Regions from separate parts of the Streptomyces sp. NPDC127117 genome, predicted to be linked through region 2. Evidence: riboswitches for the same ligand, from Rfam matches in the RefSeq annotation. Region 2 holds a riboswitch; each other region holds the start of a gene.
The links. A riboswitch is a leader RNA that binds a small molecule or an ion and turns the genes downstream of it on or off. The one in region 2 is predicted to bind thiamine pyrophosphate.

Region 1 (2,261 bases), on a different contig from region 2:
CGAACCGATGATGACACCGGCCAGAAGCAGACCGCTCATGTCGATGTGCGGGTACAGGCCATGGATGAGGCCGGTGTTGTCGTCGGTGTTGCCGGTCAGGCTCGCCCAGCCGATGAAGAGCGATCCGAGCAGTCCGATCAGCAGCAGTGAGATCAGTGTGCCGATCACCGCGACCGAGGTGCGGGCGGTCGGGCCGTGGCACATGTAGAGCGCGATCAGCATGATCGCACTGGCCCCGACCACGGCGACCACCAGCGGGTTCGAGCCCTGGAGAATGGCCGGGAGGATGAACAGGGTGAGCACGGCGAACGAGACCGCGAGCGCGACGAGTGCCATGACTCCGCGCATGCGGCCCACCGCGACCACGACCAGGGCGAAGATCCCGGCCAGCAGGGCCATCGGGAACTTCCGGTTCACATCCGTCACCGAGTACTGCAGATCACGAGGCGCGTCGGGGGCGTACGCCACGACCACGCCCTGACCGTCGCGCAGCTGACGCGGTGCGTCGGGCTGGACGATCTCGGTGAAGGTCCGGCCCTTGTCGTGACCGGTCGACACCTCGATCGTGGCCTTCTTGCACAGCCCCCTCGTGCTTCCCGAGGGCGGTGTGGCTGCCCCGTCCATGGGCGTCTGGACCGCGTTCACCTCCTTGCAGTCCACCATGTCGATGTTCACCACCTTTCCCTGCTGGGTCTGCCGGTCGAATCCGACGCCGGTCCGTTCGTGCGGCGGCGTACCACCCGGCCAGAGCGCCACCAGACCGACGAGGACGGCGGTGGCGAACGGGACCAGTACGGCCGCGATGACCTTGCGCAGATGCTTGGAGACGGGTGCGGCAGGGCCATGGCTGTGCGAGTGACCGTGCTGATGGCCCTGCGGTTCGTGGTCGATCTGGGTGGACGTCACCGGCCGATCATCGCAAGAAGAGACGGGCCCACTGTTCACCGAGCGGGACGGGGCGCTAGCGTGGAGGAACCTTTGCACACGCGGGAGCTCGGAGCACCGGGCTGAGAGGGCGCTGATCTCCGTACGTCCGTACGGGACAGGCTGCGCCGACCGCCGAACCTGTTACCGGGTAATGCCGGCGTAGGGAGTAGGTCTCATGACCACATCGGACGCACGCACGCCTGCCTCGAACCAGAGCGACGAGGCCGGGAAGTCCATCGGCTGGCACAAGGGGTACGTCCGGGGCTCGCGCCCGGACCTCCAGGTGCCGGTCCGTCAGGTGCACCTCACCAACGGCAAGGACGTGACGCTGTACGACACGTCGGGTCCGTACACCGATCCCACCGTAGAGACCGATGTCCGTCGCGGGCTCGCACCGCTGCGGGAGAACTGGATCATCGCCCGCGGCGACACCGAGGAGTACCCGGGCCGCCCCGCCCGCCCCGAGGACGACGGGCTCAAGCACACCTCGCCGCGTGGCGGACTGCGCAACCTCGACGCGGTGTTCCCCGGCCGCCCGCGGCTGCCGCGCCGCAGCCGGGACGGGCAGCCGGTGACCCAACTCGCGTACGCCCGCCGGGGCGAGATCACCCCGGAGATGGAGTACGTGGCCATCCGGGAGAACGTCGGGCCCGAGGTGGTGCGCGAGGAGATCGCGGCCGGCCGGGCCGTGCTGCCTGCCAACGTCAACCACCCGGAGATCGAGCCGATGATCATCGGCAAGCGGTTCCTGGTGAAGGTCAATGCCAACATCGGCAACTCCGCGGTGACGTCCTCCATTGAGGAGGAGGTGGAAAAAATGACGTGGGCGACGCGTTGGGGCGCCGACACCGTCATGGATCTGTCCACCGGCCGCAACATTCACACCACCCGTGAGTGGGTTCTGCGCAATTCCCCCGTGCCGATCGGCACCGTCCCGCTCTACCAGGCCCTGGAGAAGGTCGACGGCCGGGCGGAGGAACTGACCTGGGAGATCTACAAGGACACGGTCATCGAACAGGCCGAGCAGGGCGTCGACTACATGACGGTCCACGCCGGCGTGCGCCTGCCGTACGTACCGCTGACTGCCCGCCGCAAGACCGGAATCGTCTCGCGCGGCGGTTCGATCATGGCGGCTTGGTGCCTCGCGCACCACAAGGAGTCGTTCCTGTACGAGCACTTCGAGGAGCTCTGCGAGATCCTCGCGGCCTACGACGTGACGTACTCACTGGGCGACGGGCTGCGTCCCGGCTCGATCGCCGACGCCAATGACGAGGCGCAGTTCGCCGAACTGCGCACGCTCGGCGAGCTGAACGCGGTCGCCAAGCGGTTCGGCG
Region 2 (2,261 bases):
TCTTGGCGATCCGGTCCGGGGCCACGGTCGTCGGGCTGTCCACCGTCGCGCCGAACTTCGTGAAGAGCTCCGGCAGCGCCGCGTCCTTGGTGACCGGGTTGACGAACATGTTGAGCGGCATGTCCTCCTGGAACTTCTTGCTGATCAGGAAGTCCAGCAGGGCCTTGCCGCCCGCCTCGTTCCTCGCACCCTTCAGCAGTCCGGCGAACTCGATCTGCCGGAAGCAGGTCCCGGTGGCGACACCGGTCGGCGCCTTCGCCGGCTGCGGCTTCGCGTACAGCACCTCGACGGGCGGGCTGGAGGCGTACGAGACGACGAGCGGCCGCTCCGCCTTGGCCTTCTTCCCGCCGGCCGAGCCGGAGAACTCCTCGTTGTACGCCTGCTCCCAGCCGTCGACGACCTTGACGCCGTTGCGCTCCAGCTTCTTCCAGTAGTCCTGGTAGCCCTTCTCGCCGTAGGTGGCGACGGTGCCGAGGAGGAAGCCGAGGCCGGGCGACGAGGTCCCCGCGTTCTCGGTGACGAGCAGGTCCTTGTACGCGGGCTTCGCCAGGTCGTCGAAGGACTGCGGCGGCGCGAGCTTCTTGTCCGCGAAGTAATTCTTGTCGTAGTTGACGCAGATGTCGCCGGTGTCGACCGGGGTGACCCGGTGCTTGTCGGCGTCGAGCAGGGTGTCCGCCGCGACCCGGTCGATGCCCTTCGCCCGGTACGGCGTGAACAGCCCGCTGTCGAGGGCGCGGGAGAGCAGGGTGTTGTCGACACCGAAGAACACGTCGCCGCGCGGGGAGCCCTTGGTGAGGATCTCCTGGTTGAGCGCGACACCCGCGTCGCCGCTCTTCAGCACCTTGACGGTGTATCCGGTCTCCTCGGTGAACTCCTTCAGTACGTCCTTGGAGGCGTTGAAGGAGTCGTGGCTGACGAGGGTCACGGTCTTGGAGCCCGAGCCCTTCGTGCCGCCGGAACCGGCGGCGGAGTCGTCGGAGCTCCCGCAGCCGGCGAGTGCGGTGACGCCGAGCGCGGCGGCGACGGCCGAAGCCGCGAGCTGCCTGGTCCTGCGCGTGGTGGTCATTGTGGATTCCTCCTGGGTTTTGGCCAGGAAGAGACGCGGCCCTGCCCGCGGGAAGCGGGCAGGGCGCAACAGCATGAGTTGATGACCGAACTTCCTACCCGGAATGACCCGGGCGAGGTTCAGAGGGTCTGCGGCCGACCTGTCCTCGGTGCCGCACTCTCAGCGCTGTGGCGCTCCCCTGTCGGAATATGAAGTTGATTTCGGGCCCAGATTACACGGGCCGTTTCCGCCTCAGCGCTCGGCTGCCGCCAGCTGCCCGCAGGCCCCGTCGATCTCCTGGCCGCGGGTGTCCCGCACGGTGACCGGCACCCCGTGGGCGGCGATCGCCTCGACGAACGCCTTCTCGTCCTCGGGCCGCGAGGCGGTCCACTTGGAACCGGGCGTGGGGTTCAGCGGAATCAGGTTGACGTGCACCCGCTTGCCCTTGAGAAGCCGGCCGAGCCGGTCACCGCGCCACGCCTGGTCGTTGATGTCGCGGATGAGCGCGTACTCGATGGAGATGCGGCGGCCGGACTTCTCCGCGTACTCCCACGCGGCGTCCAGCACCTCGCCGACCTTCCAGCGGGTGTTCACGGGTACGAGGGTGTCGCGCAGCTCGTCGTCCGGCGCGTGCAGCGAGACGGCGAGGCGGCACTTGAAGCCCTCGTCCGCGAAGCGGAGCATCGCGGGAACCAGACCCACGGTGGAGACGGTGATCCCGCGCTGCGAGAGCCCCAGCCCGTCCGGCTCCGGGTCGGTCAGCCGGCGGATCGCGCCGACCACCCGGTTGTAGTTGGCGAGCGGCTCGCCCATGCCCATGAAGACGATGTTGGAGAGCCGCGCCGGACCGCCGGGGACCTCGCCGTCGCGCAGCGCCCGCATGCCGTCCACGATCTGGTGGACGATCTCGGCGGTCGACAGGTTGCGGTCGAGACCGGCCTGTCCCGTGGCACAGAACGGGCAGTTCATCCCGCAGCCGGCCTGCGAGGAGATGCACATCGTGACCCGCTCCGGGTAGCGCATCAGGACGGACTCGACGAGCGTCCCGTCGTGCAGCTTCCACAGGGTCTTGCGGGTGGTGTCGTCGTCGCAGCTGATGTGGCGGACCACCGACATCAGGTCGGGGAACATCGCCTCGGCGAGCTTGGTCCGCGATCCGGCCGGGATGTTGGTCCATTCCGCCGGGTCGTGCGCGTACCGCGCGAAGTAGTGCTGC
Region 3 (2,261 bases), on a different contig from region 2:
GGGCGCAGGCCGGCCAGGGTCTCGGTGAGCGGCAGCTCGGTGATGCCGGGGACCAGCTCGTGGGCGTCCCGCAGCAGCTCGTAGACGCCGCCCGCGGTGACCGTGGTGTCCCAGCCCATCTCCTCGCTGGTGGCGCCGACGACCAGCTCGCCGTTCTCGCGCGGTACGAGATAGAGGTGGCCGCCCCGGACCACGGCCCGGACCGTCCGGCTCAGGAACGGCGCGTACCCGGCTGGCACGGTCAGCCGCACCACCTGGCCCTTCACCGGCCGGACCGGTGGCACCACCTCGTCCGGCAGCCCGGCCAGCCGCCCGCTGAGGCTCCCCGCGGCGAGCACGACCTGGTCGGCCGCCAGCTCCGTACCCCCGGCGAGCACCGCCCCGACGGCCCGGCCGCCCTTCACGCTCAGACGCTCCACCCAGCCGCGGTGGAAGACCACCCCGGCCCGCTCGCAGGCGGTCAGCAGGGCGGCGGCCAGCCGGCGGGGATCGATCTGGTGGTCGCCGTCGACCCGCAGACCACCCCGGACGCCCGGCGCGAGCATCGGTTCCAGCCGACGGCACTCGCGGCCGGTGAGCCACTGCGAATCCAGCCCCGAACGCTGCTGGAGGGCGTGCAGATCCCGCAGATGGGCACGGTCGTCGGAGTCCAGCGCGACGGCCAGGGTGCCGCAGGCGCGGAAGCCGGTCTCCCGGCCGCTCGCCGCCTCCAGCTCGGCCACGAAGGCCGGATAGCGGGCCGCCGAGGCGACGTTGAGACCCAGCAGCAGTTGTTCGCCGTAGTGGAGTTCGGTGACGGCGGCCAGCATGCCGGCCGCCACCCGGGCGGCACCGCCGCCCGGTTCGGGGTCGGCGACCGCCGTGCGCAGTCCGCGTTGCGCGGCCCGCCAGGCCGTCACCAGGCCGATGATCCCGCCCCCGATGACGAGGACATCGGATCCGTTTCCGTTCGTGGAAGAACGCATGGGCTTCCAGCCCCTCCCTTCGCCGGCATGACCCGGATCAGGTTCGTACGGTCGGAGGCCGCCCAGCCTCCCTCTCAGCCCGGTGCGTCCGGGCTCCCGCGAGTGTCTTACGTTGGCCACCCTAAACCCCGTCCCACCGGACCAGTAAGGGAGCTGTCACCGTGGCCCGTTCGCTCGACGGGATCGTCCTCGCCCCGGTCGCCGACCAGGCGCCCGGCCAGGTCGGAACCCGTACCCGCTTCGCGTACCACGAGGAGGACGGCCGGATCTGGGCCGATTACGCGGGCGGTGACGTGGTCCGGGGCCACCTCGTCGGCACCCGGGACGGCGACACCCTCGACTTCCGGTACGTGCAGCTGAAACAGGACGGAACGACCTCCTGCGGCCACTGTGTCTCCACCGTCGTCGACCTCCCGGACGGCCGGATCCGGCTGGACGAGCGGTGGGAGTGGGAGTCGCAGGAGGGCAGCGGGACGAGCACGGTCGAAGAACCGGCCCTTTCTTGACGATAAGTCAGGTGCTTATGGTGTACGGGTGAGCGATCAGCAGCAGTCAGAGCAGCCAAACCGGCGGGCGGGACGCCGCGTCGTCATCGTCGGGGCGGGCATGGCCGGGGTGCAGACCGCGGTGGCCCTGCGGGAGCAGGGCTTCACCGGCCCCGTCACCCTGATCGGCGCCGAACCGCACCAGCCCTACGACCGGCCCCCGCTGTCCAAGGCGGTGCTGCTCGGCAAGGCCGAGGACTCCGCCTTCGACATCGACTTCGAGGCGCTGGAGATCGATCTGCGCCTGGGGCGTGAGGTCACCGGCGTCCGGCCGGACGCGCACGAACTGGACACCCCGGAAGGGCCCGTCCGCTACGACGCCCTGGTGATCGCGACCGGCGCCGAACCGGTCGTCCTGCCCGGCACCGAGGGCGTTCCCGGCGTCCATCTGCTGCGCACCCTCGACGACGCGGCACGGCTGCGGCCGGTCCTCGACCAGCAGCACGGCGTCGTGGTCGTCGGCGCGGGCTGGATCGGCGCCGAGTTCGCCACCGCAGCCCGCGCCGCCGGCTGCGCGGTCACCGTCGTCGAGGCCGCCGAACGGCCCCTGGCGGGCGCGATGCCCGCGGAGGTCGCCGCCCCGATGGCCGCCTGGTACGCGGAGATCGGTGCCGAACTCCTCACCGGGGCCCGGGTCGACCGCATCGAGCCGGGCCGGGTGGTCCTCGCCGACGGGCGTACCGTCCCGGCCGGAGCGGTCGTCGTCGGAATCGGCGCCCGCCCCGCCACCGGCTGGCTGGCCGGCTCCGGC

Region 1: linked by a shared signal. The riboswitch ahead of thiC (phosphomethylpyrimidine synthase ThiC) and the one ahead of ACFVH0_RS12115 (thiamine ABC transporter substrate binding subunit) in region 2 are both predicted to bind thiamine pyrophosphate.
Region 3: linked by a shared signal. The riboswitch ahead of thiO (glycine oxidase ThiO) and the one ahead of ACFVH0_RS12115 (thiamine ABC transporter substrate binding subunit) in region 2 are both predicted to bind thiamine pyrophosphate.

Annotation. Positions count from the first base shown of each region.
Region 1 covers NZ_JBHXTM010000042.1:23,156-25,416, forward strand. The annotation lists gene ACFVH0_RS29650 (YibE/F family protein) at 1-906, opposite strand, end outside; TPP riboswitch at 977-1,110, shown strand; gene thiC (phosphomethylpyrimidine synthase ThiC) at 1,103-2,261, shown strand, end outside.
Region 2 covers NZ_JBHXTM010000010.1:145,227-147,487, reverse strand. The annotation lists gene ACFVH0_RS12115 (thiamine ABC transporter substrate binding subunit) at 1-1,066, opposite strand, end outside; TPP riboswitch at 1,140-1,256, opposite strand; gene rlmN (23S rRNA (adenine(2503)-C(2))-methyltransferase RlmN) at 1,298-2,261, opposite strand, start outside.
Region 3 covers NZ_JBHXTM010000043.1:32,197-34,457, forward strand. The annotation lists gene thiO (glycine oxidase ThiO) at 1-965, opposite strand, end outside; TPP riboswitch at 963-1,075, opposite strand; gene ACFVH0_RS30050 (hypothetical protein) at 1,127-1,471, shown strand; gene ACFVH0_RS30055 (NAD(P)/FAD-dependent oxidoreductase) at 1,500-2,261, shown strand, end outside.